Regions from separate parts of the Methylophaga marina genome, predicted to be linked through region 4. Evidence: riboswitches for the same ligand, from Rfam matches in the RefSeq annotation. Region 4 holds a riboswitch; each other region holds the start of a gene.
The links. A riboswitch is a leader RNA that binds a small molecule or an ion and turns the genes downstream of it on or off. The one in region 4 is predicted to bind cyclic di-GMP.
Positions count from the first base shown of each region.

Region 1: linked by a shared signal. The riboswitch ahead of QUE24_RS15175 (beta strand repeat-containing protein) and the one ahead of QUE24_RS10415 (hypothetical protein) in region 4 are both predicted to bind cyclic di-GMP.
Region 2: linked by a shared signal. The riboswitch ahead of QUE24_RS02645 (hypothetical protein) and the one ahead of QUE24_RS10415 (hypothetical protein) in region 4 are both predicted to bind cyclic di-GMP.
Region 3: linked by a shared signal. The riboswitch ahead of QUE24_RS05255 (hypothetical protein) and the one ahead of QUE24_RS10415 (hypothetical protein) in region 4 are both predicted to bind cyclic di-GMP.

Region 1 covers NZ_AP027741.1:2,993,833-2,998,049, reverse strand. Annotated here, with positions in the region: gene QUE24_RS15190 (hypothetical protein) at 61-252, shown strand; gene QUE24_RS15185 (cysteine desulfurase family protein) at 456-1,604, shown strand; gene QUE24_RS15180 (EF-hand domain-containing protein) at 1,687-1,995, shown strand; cyclic di-GMP riboswitch class I at 2,124-2,205, shown strand; gene QUE24_RS15175 (beta strand repeat-containing protein) at 2,224-4,217, shown strand, end outside.
Region 2 covers NZ_AP027741.1:532,814-537,030, forward strand. Annotated here, with positions in the region: partial or broken gene QUE24_RS02635 (metal ABC transporter solute-binding protein, Zn/Mn family) at 1-584, shown strand, start outside; gene QUE24_RS02640 (thioredoxin family protein) at 713-1,051, opposite strand; gene QUE24_RS02645 (hypothetical protein) at 1,229-1,768, opposite strand; cyclic di-GMP riboswitch class I at 1,786-1,872, opposite strand; gene QUE24_RS02650 (hypothetical protein) at 2,082-2,258, opposite strand; gene QUE24_RS02655 (hypothetical protein) at 2,264-2,869, opposite strand; gene QUE24_RS02660 (DUF6228 family protein) at 2,973-3,269, opposite strand; gene QUE24_RS02665 (hypothetical protein) at 3,383-3,598, opposite strand; gene QUE24_RS02670 (hypothetical protein) at 3,768-4,217, opposite strand, start outside.
Region 3 covers NZ_AP027741.1:1,014,208-1,018,424, forward strand. Annotated here, with positions in the region: gene ubiB (ubiquinone biosynthesis regulatory protein kinase UbiB) at 1-1,086, shown strand, start outside; gene djlA (co-chaperone DjlA) at 1,092-1,925, shown strand; cyclic di-GMP riboswitch class I at 1,979-2,058, shown strand; gene QUE24_RS05255 (hypothetical protein) at 2,078-2,788, shown strand; gene QUE24_RS05260 (formate--tetrahydrofolate ligase) at 2,878-4,217, opposite strand, start outside.
Region 4 covers NZ_AP027741.1:2,018,493-2,022,709, forward strand. Annotated here, with positions in the region: gene QUE24_RS10405 (TMEM165/GDT1 family protein) at 1-17, shown strand, start outside; gene QUE24_RS10410 (methyl-accepting chemotaxis protein) at 87-1,403, opposite strand; cyclic di-GMP riboswitch class I at 2,110-2,192, shown strand; gene QUE24_RS10415 (hypothetical protein) at 2,207-2,701, shown strand; gene QUE24_RS10420 (lipopolysaccharide kinase InaA family protein) at 2,966-4,217, opposite strand, start outside.

The DNA.
Region 1 (4,217 bases), 980 kb from region 4:
CCAGGGTCTATAACTGAACTGTAGCTAATCATTAGCTCAGTCAATTTAAGGAGTCATCCTATGAACAGATTAAATACCTTTCTCTCTATTAGTGCGTTGAGTATCGCCAGCTCTGCTTCTGTCGCCGTTGCCGATAGCAAAAACGTTGATCCCAAAAATATAAATAAAATTGAAACCAGTCTGGTTGAAAGTCACAAGCTCTCTTCGAATGAAGCAAGCAACAAAGCGCATCAGGAAATAATAAAAAAATAAAATGCTAATGATCCTTCAAGCTGTTACCGATTTTACTCCTCCTCGGTAACAGCTTTTTTTGCCTGTTATCTGAGCGTCATGTTGATTTTATCAGTGCAATAAATACGTTTATGCGTAGCCAATAGCTGGTGTTTCTCGCTATCCTATGACGTCAATCTTTATATCACCCTCTGATTATCTGATATTAAAAAGTGGAGCAGTCAATGCAAACCGGTAGTTCAATTTACCTAGACTATCAGGCAACAACGCCGATAGAGCCTCGCGTTGTTAGCGCAATGGCACCCTATAACCATGAGATTTTTGCTAATCCACATTCCACTGCCCATGTTCTAGGTCAGCAGTCAGCGGCAGCGGTTGAGGCCGCACGCAGTACAATTGAAAACTGTATTAATGCCTCTTCTGAAGAAGTGATTTTTACTTCGGGTGCGACAGAGTCAAATAATCAGGCGATTGCCAGTGTGTTATTTGGCAATACAACAGATCGCCGTGACATCCTTATCAGTGAAATCGAACATAAATGTATTAAAAATGCCGCCTATTTTTATGCCGCAAAACTAGGTTACAAAGTCAAAGAAATTCCAGTCGATAGCACGGGGCTGATTGATGTAGACGCTTATCAATCATTATTGTCTGATCAGACATTGTTGGTCTGCATTATGGCGGTCAATAATGAAATTGGCACCATTCAGGATGTGAAAACTTTTGCTGAAATGGCACACGCGGCAGGCGCTCTGTTTCATTGTGATGCGGCTCAAGCACCGGAAGCGATGGATATTGACGTGAAAGACTGGAATGTCGATATGCTGAGTTTGTCTGCCCATAAAGTCTATGGTCCCAAAGGCATCGGTGCGCTTTATATTAAAAATGATCTTCAAGCCGAGTTACCGCCTTTCATTCAGGGAGGAGGGCAGCAGTTTGGAATGCGTTCAGGCACCTTGGCCACCCCACTGTGTGTTGGTTTTGCTGAAGCGATGCGTATCACCAAACAAGAAGCAAAAACTCACCGTGAACAATTAACGCATTTGAAACGTTTGTTTCTACAACAACTGGAAGCGACACATATTCCATTTAAATTGAATGGCACACAAACTCAGTGTCACCCTGGCAATATTAATGTGCAATTCATTGGTTGCGATGCGAATAAGCTATTAGAAAAACTCCAACCCAATGTCTGTGCCTCTACTGGATCAGCATGTAATAGTGAAATGGTCTTGCTTTCGCATGTATTAAAAGCGATTGGGCTGACAGATGAAGAAGCAGGATCATCTTTACGCATCAGTTTGGGACGCTTCTCAGATGAAGCACAAATTAAACACGCTGTAGCTGAGATAAAACTAGCGATAGAAAAATAATATTGATTTGTTTGGATGTAATAACCATTTCTTAACTTGGGTCGGCGTAGTCTAAAAATCCCAACAAACAAAAGAGGGATTTATGATGAAAACATTATCAACAACACTTTTCACAGCCTTAGCTGCGATGGCCATTAGCTCAGCTACATTTGCTGAACCAGTATCAACTGACGATATGGCTAAACACGATAAAAAAGGATATTTCGCTCATATCGACACCAATGGTGATGGTGTAATTACAAAAGAGGAAGCGACCGCAGCGGCATTAAAACGTTTTGAAAAATTGGATGCCAATGGTGATGGTCAAGTGACCAAAGAAGAAGCCAAAGCCGCCCATAAAAAACATAAGGGCGATAAAGGCCCATCCTGCAAAGACAAGAAAGAAAGTTAATTTCTTTTATCACACCATATTTAGAAGGGAGTCAGTGACTCCCTTTTTTATTGCTTATTTTATTTTTCTCACAAAATCATACTTTTGGCTGATAGTCGCTATACCCCCTTTCATTATGATCGACGTGTTATTTAATCGGCCAAACTTGGTGTGAATCAGGGACGGAAAGCCACAGGCCTTGTTGTTTAACAAGGTGGCTGGGTTGCACAAACGCAAGGAATCCGAGTGATGATAAATAAACAACGACAGTTTCTGTCGCTCTCAACTACGTTGCTGTGCAGCTCATTTTTACTGACACCGTCAGTTGTGCATGCTGTCACAGGACTCCACGGTACAAACACATCTCCCATCACCGTTAGCGATGGTTATATCGGCTTAGATGGATATAAAAACGCGAGTAAAATAACTATTACAGCAGGTGGCAATCTATCTAAATCGGGTGGTGGTAATAGTTTTGTCAATATGACTTCTGGCACTGTAATTAATAATGGCTTAATCGATAACCGGGGTTGGATAACCAATGAGCACTTAATCGAGAATAATGCCACCTTTGATAGTTATAGAGGCAATATTTGGAATAAAGCGGCTATCCAAAATGGCAGTAACTCCGTCTTTAAGTCTCATTACCTTGAGAATTTTAGTGGCGGTTATATCTCTACCAATGGTAGATGGGAAATGACCGGTGAGCATCGTAACGGTGGCAATATATTCATTGACCAAGATGGGGTGGTAACAAACAACGGTACATCGCTGCCTACGATAAAAAATTACGGAAAGATTACAAACGCCGGTCTATACGAAAATACGGGATTGTTTTTTAATAACAGATATGGCGAAGTTGAAAACAGAGCCTCAGGCATATTTCAGAATAATAGATTTCTTCATAATAGAATCGGTTCATCTTTTAAAAATGAAGGTGTTTTTCAAAATGACTCTAGCGTAGAAAATGAGGGTATATTCCTTAACACAGGTCAACTAAACAATACCACCAGTCATTCATTCACCACATTTTATAAATTCACGAATACAGGTTTGATTACAAATGATAGCAATTTCGTAAATAGAGCTGGCTATACTTACCTTGGTAACGAGTATAAAAAGGGAAAGCTAGAGAATACTGGCACAATAAACAACAATGCCACGATGTCCAATGAGAAGGATGCCACGTTCAATAACAACGGTGTAGTCAACAATAATAGTGGTGCTCAATTTACCAACGCTTCTGCCTTCAATAATCAAGCAAATGGTATCGTAAATAATCACGCAACTTTCAACAATCAGCAAACTGGCAGATTCGACAACGCTAATATGGCCAGTTTTGTTAATCATACAACAGCAAGTTTGAATAACAACGGCATACTCAGCAATCAGGCCGGTGGCACCTTAACCAATCACGGCATTATCAGAAATAACGAAACCGGCACACTCAACAATGCGGGTAGCTTGATTAACTCAGATAGTGGTCAATTTGCTAATGCTGGCACTTTAAATAACAACGAAAACGGGCAATTCCTCAACAGCGGTGTGTTTGCCAATGGCGGTGTGCTGAACAATAAGGGCACATTTACCTCCACTTTATATTCCACAATGGCAAATTATGGCGATATCAATAATCACGGCCAATTTATTGATCAGGGTAAATTTGTTAATAGCGCCACAGTAAATAATTACAGCCAGTTTTTGATTGATGACTATGCAGAGGTTGCTAACGTTAATACCCTCATCAATAAATCTGATGGCACCCTTAACCTGAAGGGTAAATTGCTGAATCAGAAATATTCACCCTCGAACATCACTAATGAAGGTGAGTTTAATATGAGCTATTACAGTCAGCTTGATAATGAAACCTTACTCACCAACAGTGATTCGGGCTCTTTAACGAACGATGGCACGCTGAATAACTCAGGTACCTTAGCGAATAATGGCGCCTTGATTAATAACCGACAAATAAATAATACGGCTGTATTTTCAACCAGTGGCCAGTTAACTAACTATAATTACATCAGTAATACCGGTTCGGCTGAGATGACACTGTCCAGTAGTGGCACGATGACAAACCGGGGAATGCTGTCAAATGACGCTCGGCTGATAAATTATGGTGTTATCAATAATGCGGTTAACGGCACAATCAATAACACGGAAGAGTTTTTTAACAATGGCACCTTGAATAGTGAAGGGGCAATTAACTCTGTCGGCCTTCAAAATACGGGGACTATTGCCAA
Region 2 (4,217 bases), 1.5 Mb from region 4:
TTGCTGTTTCAAAAGGTATTGAGACCTATTCTGTAACAGCCGGCTATGGCCAGTTCAGAACGGATCCACACGTATGGAATGATGTCGATAATGTTCAGGTTTGGGTTAATAATATTGAAGCGGCCTTGATTGAAGTCAGACCAGATCTGACAAATGAAATACAACAGGCTGCTCAAGCGTACAGGGAAAAACTGACGGCACTGGATGCCAATATCCACGCAAAGCTGACAAGCCTGCCCACTGACAAACGTGACATTTTAACCAGCCATGACGCATTTAGTTATTACACAAAAGCCTATGGCGTCAGATTCTTATCTCCTCAGGGCGTTTCCACAGAAACAGAAGCCTCAGCTGCTACCATTGCTAAACTCATCGACCAGATTAAACAGCTTGGCGTGACACGTTATTTTCTTGAAAATTCTAATAACACCCGTTTGGTCAAGCAGATTGCTAATGCCACCGGGGCCAAACCAGGCGGCAGACTCTATCCCGAGTCGTTATCTGAAGAAAATGGCCCGGCTGCAACCTATATAAAACTAATGCAATACAACACACAACAAATCGTCACGGCCCTTTCCGAATAACGCCGAGATACCCAGGCTATTTATCTTCAGATAGTCTGTGTAGTGGCTCCTTAAACCGCAACACATGGTTTATATGCATAACTATTCTCAGAGAAAATCAGTCGGGACAAGGGCAAAACTGGCTCCGCTTAGTTGAGTTTCGACATCAATTCACGAACCTCATCAGCACGTAATGGCCTCACAAGACGACCCACTTCTTGACCATTGTCTAGCAGTATCAATGTCGGCCATAGCTTAACCTTAAACCCACGGCCCAATCGCTTGCCTTTGCCGTCGTAGATTTTGATATGACGTAGCTTCGTATGTTCATTAACTACTTCGTTAATAGCTGCACTTGCTGCCTGACAATGACCACACCATGGCGCGCCAAACTCAAGTAATACCTTCCCCGGCAATTCGCTGGTTTGCTCAAAGGTTAATGTTTCCTCTGCATAGGCTGAGTCGGTATCAGCTTGATCCATATTCATATACTTAACTCTATGGGTAAATGACAATCTCTTTACTCAAACGCCGAAAGACTCTTCTCTCAGCCACAAAAAAAAGGTTCATTTGCCATATCATCTTGCCATAAGTTTCTTTCAGGCAATAAAAAAGCCGTAATGAACTTAATCATTACGGCTTTAATCGGTTTAACAGTCTGGGTATTAAGCGACTGTTTTTTGAGCTCTACGACGTAAGCCCATGAAACCTAATAATGCAGGCGCAAACAAGAATGCTGCAGCAGGAATAGGCACTGCAGATACATTTAATGACATACCACCGATGTTGTCACCGTAGTTACTATCATTGATGAAGAACTGAACTGTGGCATCAGATAACAGTGTAAATGTTGCACCAAGTGCGTTCAGCAGCGCTAAATCTGCTGTCTCATATCTACCAGTATCGCTAGTGATGATATGAGTAGTGCCAGACGGTGTAGTGAATGAGTAGTTGTTGACCCAGCCTTTTGAACAACCAGTGCCATCAGCACTACAACCTTGCACTTTACCCCAAGCATTCCACGCTGTGTATGTGTCATCTTTAAATGGGCTTATTGAATAAGTACCTGCTTTCAGGTTGAGTTCAACAGCATTCGAAGAAGTGTTTGTTTTTGCATCAAGATGGACAGTTGCTGCGTTAGCAGTCAACGGCGCCATAATTAACAACCCGAGTGCGATTAATAAGTTTTTGCTAAATAACTTCATTACATAAGCCTTTGTTATTCTGCAACCCAGCCATCTTTATTCACTACTTATAAAGACCTGAAGCTTTCCGTGCTTGGCTCACACCAAGGTTGGCTTTATTAAGAAATTAATTTACTACAGCTACAGGGTAAATCGCTTTTATAGCTCAATCAATTGTACATTGGTACTAGAAGGCCTATATAAAAGTGGGTTTTGGCGATTTCTAGCATTAAGACTTCCCCACTCACATCAATCTGAACAGGCAAAGCTGGTTAGGAATACAACTATGTATCAAGTAGATAAATCAAACTCAGCGCGAAAATAACGTAACAAGCTAAAGTGAAAAATGACCAAACCAGAGAGTGAGTAGCCCTGACTTTTCCCCACCATAAGCTAGGTTCTCAATAAAGATCGCTTCTTGCATCCACTTGGCAATAAAGTGCATCGCCACCACAGCAAACAGAAACTGAATCAACGCTGGCACCCAACTCAAAACAGTCGCGCTTATCACTATTACTATTCATTATTCTCACGTGGATGTAGCTCAGACTCTATCCACTGCGCGACTTCTTGTTTGTCTTTTCGTTTTACCATCTGCCTAGTATTGATGTCTTTTGGATAAACGCAAGTGCCTGTATTGTGCTTCAACACAAATGCGCGTTTCGCCCCAACAGGGTGTTTACTTGGCGCATGAATTACTGCGGCTCTTAACTCGAGACATTCAACGTCTTCCAGTGAAGCGTTTAAACCTATTTCATTTTGAGTCTTTTCAATAATGTCTCGAAATGTTCCTAAAATCAGATAACTACCATTTAGCAACGGCCCTTGACGCAAGGTTTGCTGCACATTTTGCTCCGTAACATTAATGCGCTCAAACTCGGTCACAGCAAGCTTATGCTCCTCCCCGGACGTCATTTTTATCACGGCTTGTACACACACCACATGAACAGGCCGCTCCCCCATATTCACCAACATACACAGCGCATCGGGGTTCTCATTTTGAGCATGGTGAAAAAGAAGATAGGGCCGATTATTACGGCGATATTGACTAAGAATTAACTGTAAATAGACAAGCCAGATAATGGCCATAACAGCAGAGCTGACGGGGCCAACATACTCCATAGGTTCTCCTCCTCCGTGGGAAATTAATGTTTAGAGGGGTACTGACTAAGAACTCAGTGATGAGTTTCATTTAGTAAATTGATGAAGTGTGTGAGTGAGAAATCTATAGAAAGAAATCAAGTTTGCTGACACCTTGAACATGCATAGCCGTTGCCGTGAGCATGAACTCTCCGTCCAAAGCTCCCCATATCTTCTCCCCTTTCCAGCCTCGCCAGTTGTCTGCCATATCCCGAAACAGAAGACTTGGCGGGCCGACAAAATAGGTTGTTGTATTGACTTCACCTATAAATGGAGCGCCAGTAACAGAGGCAACAAAGTTTGAGCCCTCCTCGTTGCCACCAACGATCCTCAAGGAGAGGGTTGTGGCGTCATCACATGACTTGATTTCTATCGTTTCCATAGACCATTAACGCCAACAGCACGCGCGGCTGCGAAATGGAGGCGAAGCCGCAATGTAGTAGACGTCGCCGTGACTGTGATTGTTAGGCTCAATTACCGGTTTTGCGCCGATGATTAATCGACAAAACCGAAATAGTGGCCAACACCCAGAACGGTTTCCACAAATTTCTTGGCTGTAGCACGATCCATAATCACAGATTTGCCATCGACATTCAGATAAATACTATCCTCGTCATAGAATGAAGAGCGGCCAAACTCAATATCCATTTTTTCTTTCCCGCCCTGACATTTTACCGTTTCTTCAAAAACATGGTTGTCGCTATAACTCAAACCCTTCTTGTAAAGTGACGACTTTTGATCGTCAGATATGAACGTTGGGCTTCTGGCCTAACGCCAGCATCAGCCGGCGCGCTATTCGCGCGCGCGGCTGAATGCCATCGTTAGGCGATTGATCGTGTGTTGATTCTTTGCCTGGAAAAATAATTTCAACCAGACCCCTTTAATTCTTTAATTGCAGGGTGCGAAACGCCGCTTCGATGAATAACGCCTGGTTGAGAAACGGATTTTTACTGAATAGGTCGCCGGATGTCAATCGATCAATCAGTGACTGGCGCGGATTGCTAGTGTCTGTATTGGGTAAGTTAGCTGATGATTGGGGAATAAACTTGCCTGCATTCTCACTTGGCTCATGCACTAAATAGATTGTACCTGAAGCAATAGCGGCTTGGCGTCGTCGGTCACTGGCAAGTAACCCGGCTGCCAGTTCAACATCATCAGCATCGAGGTTGTTCTCTACAGCATAATCATACGCAGCTTCCAACGCTTCTCTGTCGCTTTCCGATAAAAAATCAAAGACATTTCCACTATCAGATGAAGGGTTAGGTCTTGGTATCGTTTCACGAATGTTGTGTTCTTGCTGCAAGGCATTTCTCAACGCTTGGCCATCTAT
Region 3 (4,217 bases), 1.0 Mb from region 4:
CTTGAGAAGAACCTTTTTGATGAACTCGATATGTTGCGCGAGGCCTCTTCAGCCTCTCAACTGCAACGCAATTTTGAAGGCACCACCTTACTATATGTCCCCAAGATATACTGGAAGCTGACCAAGCCTAATATCCTGGTTCAAGAACGTATTTATGGCACGCCTATTAGCGATACTGAAGGTTTAATCGCGAAAGGTGTGGATATGGCAAAACTGGCAGAAATGGGGGTCGAAATCTTTTTCACCCAAGTATTCAAGCATAGTTTTTTCCATGCGGACATGCATCCCGGTAATATCATGGTGGATAGTCATGATCCGGCAAATCCACGTTATGTTGCTGTTGATTTTGGCATCATGGGGACATTATCTCCAGATGATCAGCGTTATTTAGCTGAAAATTTCCTTGCCTTTTTTAATCATGACTATCGCCGGGTTGCCGAGTTACATGTGCAATCAGGCTGGGTGCCGGCTGAGACTCGACTTGATGAGTTTGAAGCAGCCATAAGAAGTGTTTGTGAACCCATATTCGCTCGTCCTTTAAAAGAAATTTCTTTCGGACAACTGCTGCTGAGACTTTTCCAAACAGCGCGTCGTTTTAATATGGAAGTGCAACCACAGTTGGTGCTGCTACAAAAAACCTTACTGAATATTGAAGGCTTGGGCCGTGACCTCTATCCCGATCTGGATCTATGGAAAACAGCCAAACCCATTTTAGAATCATGGATGAAGGAAAAAATGGGCTGGCAAGCAGCGTTAAGAACGCTAAAGCAAGAAGCTCCTCATTGGGCTGAAACCTTACCCGAGATGCCGCGTCTATTATATGACCTGACTAAGAGAGCCCAAGATGGTCAGCTGAACGTTAATTTAGCATCACATGATATTCAACAGCTGCGTAAAGAAATCAAAAAAGCCAGTTATCGTAGTGCTGCTGCTACCTCTGGCGCTGCATTTTTGGTAGGCGCTGCCGTTATCACCGGTCTCGATGGTTACTCGACAACTATGTTTGCAGGGTTACCAGTACTGAGCTGGGTATTTGGGCTATGGGGGCTCGGTCTTATTTATTTTAGTATTTCAAACAAAAGTTAATTGTTATGTTTAAGTGGATTGGCCTTATTCTAGGCTTTATATTACTCAGTACGATGAGTGTAGGATTACTCATTTTAGGAATTTTTGGCGCACTGATTGGCTTACTGTTTGGTGGTTTTGCTGACCGTATACGAGCGTATGGTCTGGGCGGTGCTAATCCATTTACAAGTCAAACCCGTCAAACAGTTTTTCTTGAAACTGTGTTTGTTTTGATGGGGAAACTAGCGAAGGCAGATGGTCGAATCAGCCAGATTGAAATCGATCACGTGGAAGCCTTTATCAAAAAAATGGGGATGTCGGGTGAGCATCGACAAGAAGCCATCCGCCAATTTAAGCGAGGCGCAGAACCCGACTTTGATATTACAGACACAATGAATCATTTCAAACAACATTGTGGTAATACGTTTAATTTAAAACAAGTCTTACTGGTTTACCTGATAGTCATGGCCTTAGCTGATGGTAAGCTTGATCCACAAGAAAAAGATATTCTGGAACAAGTCTCTGCTCAGCTAGGATATAACCGGGCCGAGTTTAACCGTATTCTGGATATGGTGATGAGCCAGGCAAGTTTCGCAAGAGGTCATCAGCAGCAATACTCTTCCGGTCCGCAGCGCTCTTATTCTGATGAATTGGCCGATGCTTATAAAGCGCTTGGGGTGACTGAAAAGAGTTCTAATCAAGAAATTAAACGTGCTTATCGAAAACTGATGAGCCAATATCATCCGGATAAACTCATGGGACAAGGCGTTCCAGAAGATATGATTGCCGTTGCGACAGAGCAAGCGAAAGAAATTCAGTTAGCATACGATTTAATAAAAAAACATCGAGAACAAAGTTAACAATTTCGTTTTATTTATTATTATCTGTTTGGTACTATTTTTTCTGGAAACACTTTAACCAAAGCCAAACTCGGTGTGAACCAAGGACGGAAAGTTACAGACCTTATGATACTAAGGTGGCTGTACTGCAATAATATCTAAGGAAAGAACACATGAAAAAAATAGTTTTTATCGCACTGGCTTTATTTACTGGTTTAACTAACGCTGCTATAGCTGCAACAAGCTTATCAACTAATGGTTCATGGCAAACAGCTAATGGCGACCTAAGTTCATTGCTCGGCCAGTCTGCACCAGCTACATGGTCTTACGATACAGACCTAGCATCAGCGACCCTCTACTCATCATATACTCTTCCAAGCACAGGCACAGTGAGTACATACGTATCATCAAATTACGTTCTCTCAGGTACAGCTGCCCCCACTTTGTTTGATGGCAGCCAGTTTGCTCTCAGTATATTAGATAATACTATTGCAAACCTTGATGCATTCAATACAGATATCGTTACATCAATGGTGAATAAAGGTCTCAATCCCGATATCACAGGTGATGCGATTCTATTTACAACTAGCACTCTTTTTCCGGTGTCTGAATTCACAGAAAGTTTTTCTCTGTCTGGCCTGATGATGTTTGATAAAGACTTTTTCACTGGCCCTATATCAACATTACCTTCTGCTGATATTCTGCTTGATAATGCATTATTCATTTATGCATCACTTTCACATGAAATTAACTTTGAAGAAACTGGCTTTGCTAGTTATATCCAAACGCCATCAGCAGTGCCTGTACCTGCTGCCTTATGGATGTTTGCTCCAGCGTTGTTAGGTTTTCTTGGTTTGCGTCGCAAGGTGAATACTCAGGCTTAAAAAATTTAAGCACATAAAAGAAAAAAGCCGTAGTGATAAATCTTTACGGCTTTTTTGCTTAACACCCTTAATATTTGAGCTTTTTTATATCAAAACAGCCCGACTATTGAGCCATTATCATCAATATCAATACGTTCAGCAGCTGGGTGCTTAGGTAATCCAGGCATAGTCATCACATCCCCACAAAGTACAACCAGAAAACCAGCACCGTTTGACAGACGAACATCACGAATTGTCAGCGTATGATTCTCAGCCGTGCCACGTAAGCTCGGGTCACCGCTAAAAGAATACGGTGTTTTTGCCATACAAACTGGAATATCCCCGTGCTGCTCGTTCAACATAGCGATCTTATCCATCACTTTTTTATCAGCAACGACTTCACCACTGCCATATAGACGTTTAGCAACCTGATTGATTTTGTCCCATAGCGGTAAACTATCAGGATATAACAGACGACAAGGCTCAGCAGGGCTATCCAGTATTTCGACAACACGTTCCGCCAGTGTTTCTGCACCGGCCCCACCTTGTGCCCAATGACGAGCAAGAATGGCTTCAGCCCCCATTTCTTTTACAGCCGTTGTAATTAGTTCTATTTCTGCATCGCTATCATTAACAAAGTGATTGATGGCAACAACACAGCGTAGACCAAACTCATTTTGTAAGTTGCTTAAATGCCGTTTTAAATTAGCCAGTCCCACCTGTAACGCATCCAGGTTTTCTTCGCCAAGCTCTTTCAGTTCCAGACCACCGTGATATTTCAAGGCTTTTACTGTGGCGACAACAACAGCCATATCTGGCTTAATCCCAGCTTTGCGACACTTAATATCAATAAATTTCTCAGCACCTAAATCCGCTCCAAAGCCCGCCTCAGTGACCACATAATCACTCAGCTTAAGTGCCATTTTGGTTGAGATAACCGAATTACAGCCATGCGCTATGTTCGCAAATGGACCACCATGAACAAAGGCTGGATTATTTTCTAAGGTCTGCACAAGATTGGGTTTTATCGCTTCTTTTAATAATGCAGCCATAGCGCCGTGGGCCATGATTTCTCGAGCATATCTTGGTGTCCCATCAACGGAATAGCCGATCAGGATATCTCCCAAGCGTTGCTTCAGCTCAGGTAAAGAATTAGCTAGGCAAAAGATAGCCATAACTTCTGAAGCAACAACGATATCAAAACGCTCTTCACGCAAATAACCATTGGCAGAACCGCCCATACCCACCACGATATCCCGCAATGCACGGTCATTCATATCCATGACTCGCTGCCAAACAATACGTCTGGCATCCAACTGTAAGGCATTTCCATGATGGATATGATTATCAATCATCGCTGATAATAAATTGTGGGCTGAAGCTATTGCATGCAGATCGCCCGTGAAGTGAAGATTGATATCCTCCATGGGTACTACCTGAGCATAACCAC
Region 4 (4,217 bases):
GTATCATGCCGTGGTAAAAGCCTGAGATCGTATCAGCGAAATAAAGAGCCACATTAATGAATGTGGCTCTGATCATTGAGCTGTAATTAGCGAAGATTTGAGAAGTTTTCTACCATTTCAACCACTCTCTGAGCACCACTTCTAATCTGACTTATCGTATTCCCAGCATTGTTAGCTAGCTCTACACCAGACTCTACGCCGGACATACTACCTGACATGCTTTTAATCACTGAATCACTCTTGGATTGAATTTTATTAATCATTGTTGCGATTTCAGCTGTCGACTGAGATGTTCTTGTAGCCAGTGAACGAACTTCATCTGCAACAACAGCAAATCCACGTCCACTGTCACCAGCTCTGGCTGCTTCAATGGCGGCATTCAGAGCAAGTAAATTTGTTTGTTCAGTGATATCACTGATCGTTTTGACGATAAATGATATTTGAGCTGTTTCAACACCTAATTGCTCCAATTCTGTTGAGGAGTGACTGAACTGTTGTTTCAGTTGCTCAAGCTTATCTATGGTTTTGAAAATAATTTCTTCACCTGTGGATGACAGTTTCTCTGTTTCCTGCGAAACCGTATAAGCCGTGTTAGCTGCAGCTTTTTCTTGCTCAGAACGCCGAACTTTTTCCGTAATGTCAGTTGCAAACTTTATGACACGGTACGGCTTGCCATTACTGTCAAAGATGGAGTTGTAGGTCGCTTCAAGCCACACCTCTGATTGGTATTTGGTTATCCGTTTAAAGTTATCAGCAACAAAACGACCCTCATTTAAGCTTTCCCAGAATTTCGTGTATTCGGCGCTTTTGACATAGTCTGATTCGCAAAAAATCTTATGGTGTTGTCCTTTCACTTCATCAAGTGTATATCCCATAAGATTAAGAAAATTCTGATTCGCATGGGTGATGCGGCCTTTCATGTCAAACTCAATGATAGCCATTGACCGATCGATTGCGGACAGCAAACTATCATTACTACGAGCATGCTCTACACGCGCGGTGACATCATTCGCTATCTTAAAAATTTTAACGACGCGATCCTCACTGTCTTTTATTGGGAAATAATTCGCTTCCAGCCAAATATCATGACCATTTTTATGCTTGCGTAATACTTCTCCAGAAAAAGATTCACCATTGTTGAGATGTTTCCAAAAGTCTCTATATCTGGAAGATTCAACTTCGGATTTATCACATAGAAGTTGATGGTGCTGTCCTATCAACTCTGCTGAGGAATAACCTGTCACGCGTGAGAAATTATCGTTCACTTTGGTTATTACTCCCTCAGGAGTAAATTCAATGAATGCCAATGAAGATTGCATAGCTGTGAACATTTCTAGCAATGGCTGTAACTGTTTTTCCAATGCTGCGTTTTGATCTGCTAATTGTTTTGACTTACCAAACATGATGATATCTCTTGTGTGTTGTTCGCAATGTTGTTGCAAACATCATATGTCGGCGGTGATGAAGAAAAGATGAATTCGTTACTCGATAAATATGAGCTGCATCACCTTTCTAAGGAATCAAATAAGTAAAAAGGGAAAATTTGCGAATGAGTCAAAATAATGGGGTGACATTGAAAAAATGCTAGATGCTTCATGGTAGAAAAAGATACAGATAGAGGTGAAGCAAATTCGGCGCGCTTGAGCAGGTTATTTCAGCAGCTATTGATACCGTATGAGTAGCGCTGCTGAAGCTATTGATACCGTATGAGTAGCGCTGCTGAGATAGTTCTGTGTTATGTGCAAAGTCTCAAATATTGATATGCCGAGCCAATGAGCCCATTGCTTAATAAACTTGTATCTTCATCTACTTTTTGGATGAGTCTGAGGACGCTATCTGCGATGCTTTGATGGATTCGATTTTAATAGCGTTTCTGTTTATCTAATTCACTCCTAGAGCACGCCTAACAGTGCCCACATAGTAGCAACAGTCAAGATAGCACTAACTTTGACTGGCTTACTACGCTCAGTAATCCCTTTGAACAAAATCATACTTTTGGACGATATCTTTATTAATTCCAGTCCAGTAATCTGTAAATAACAGCTTTTTATGAATATACATCTGTTTTGAGTGACCAGAAGCTAACTTCATTTATCGAATTTTTATTCAATACATTAACGCCAAACCTGATGTGAGTCAGGGACGGAAAACCGACAGCTGTACATTATTGGTATCAGGGCTGGGCTGCATAACATGGACATTTCTTATGAAAAAAATAGTGTGGATACTATTCAGTCTGCTTTTATTGACGCTATCACATAGCACATGGGCTGCGACTGTCGTTAAAGCTGAGTTTGTTGCTGGATGGCCAGAGTATGATGGTGGAGAGTTTCAGTTTTCTGGAAATTTTGTAGGTGAAGATCTGAATAATGACGGTCTCTTGTCTTTCGGAGAGTTTTCCGTATTTAATTGGCGCTCAACATACGAGTCTTTCACCATAGCAGACTTGTTTGATACAGGTGATATCATGATTAGTACGCAAGAATGGTTGAATAATGGCATAAGTTGGATTGGGGCCTCCGACTTGGCTTACATCACATGGGATGACAGAGGGCAATCAATAAATACTATTCTTAAGGGTGAATATCGCTTTACCTCTTTTGAGGTGTCGGCGGTGCCATTGCCACCAGCAGCCTTGCTATTTGCTCCTGCGCTACTTGGTTTCATGGGCTTACGTCGCAAAGTAAAGCTCGCTGTTTAACGAGGTAATATTATTTGGAATAATAAAGCCACCATCGCATGGTGGCTTTATTGTTTATTTAGTGTTTGATAGTGGTTTTGGTGGCTATTGCTCAACAAAAAAACAGTTTAGTCTACGAGCTTCAGGCTTAGCTGTTGTGCTAATGTTTAACTATTGTCGTAATGGCTTGTCTGAATAGAGCGCCCCTCTCTTATAAGTCTCTTTCATAGCACCGCCTATCATGATACTTAGCTTATACAGAGTGATTTTATCAATCATTTCCACCTATTCGAAGCCGATGCTCAGTGTCAATGCTGTTACAAATATAAAGATGACAACAGCTTTGACAGGGTTATTAATCTCATTAATCTTTTTGAATAGGCGTTTAATCGCTTTTCGCCCGAACTTACGTTTCATACTCACTTTGAAGTCATATAGATAAAACGGAACTTTATAGGTGAAAGTGAAGTTTTTACTTTTTCGCATACCGCTCAGATAAATCTCCACAAATCTGTCCCTGCCTTCCGGATGCAGCTTGTATGTAATTCGCGTTAAGTCTGATAGACGTTTAGGCATGCTAACTGGGTGGTTGTAGAAGCGTGCTCTATTGATATCAATTAATGTGAACGTCAAGTCAGGCTCTCTTTTCTTAACGAGTATATTGCCGCCAGCTAAATCTCGGAAAAATACGCCTCGAGCATGCATTTGTTGAAGAAATTCTGACAATGCACGATAGATTGTGTCCTCCGCTACCCCCTGATAACTGTTTGCTCCTTCACGAAGCGCATTGAACATGTCCCGAATATTGAAATCATGATCAACTTTTTCACAAATAAACACATTTTCCAACATGCTTTTGTCACCACTTTTTTCAAAGTAAGCAATAGCTCGTGCCGTTGATATATTTCTTCGCGATAATTCAGCTGCTGCATTCCAACTTCTACGGGCTTTACTTGGTTTGAAACGATCAACGATAAGCTTTTGAATTGCTACCTTAAGTGGTTTCTTTGCTACAACTTCTTCGTCATTAACGCCGGGAACTCTCCAAATGATATTTCGGGCTTTTCTGAAGGTATTTTCTTTTGTATAAGTGGGAAGTCGATCGGGGTGAAGTTCTTTGATTATGGCCTCTGCATGTGTTTCATCATGGGCTGCTAGCATGCCAACCCAGCCATTTTCATTGATGGGGAAGTATTGCCCATAACCAGTGTGAGCGAACAGAGAAGTTGTCGTTAAATTGTGGTCTACAGAAAGTGTCACTTCATCTACGCCTTCCCAGAGGAGGAACATCGGTGACTCGTTAACGAAATGTGCTGAGGTTCCTAAATCATGACCATCACGATTTTTAAACTCAGCTTTTTGCAAGTCTGACTCATCATAAAGGTTAGCCAGATCACAAGCTTTACCGTTAATGGTCCATGCGATGTGCACCACGGAGTCGTCTTTTTTAAAGGCATGTATTTCAATATTTTTTGTCGTTGCCAGTGCGCCTTTGTATTCAGCACTGGAAATAGCGGTAATGACTTGTTTTAATGCA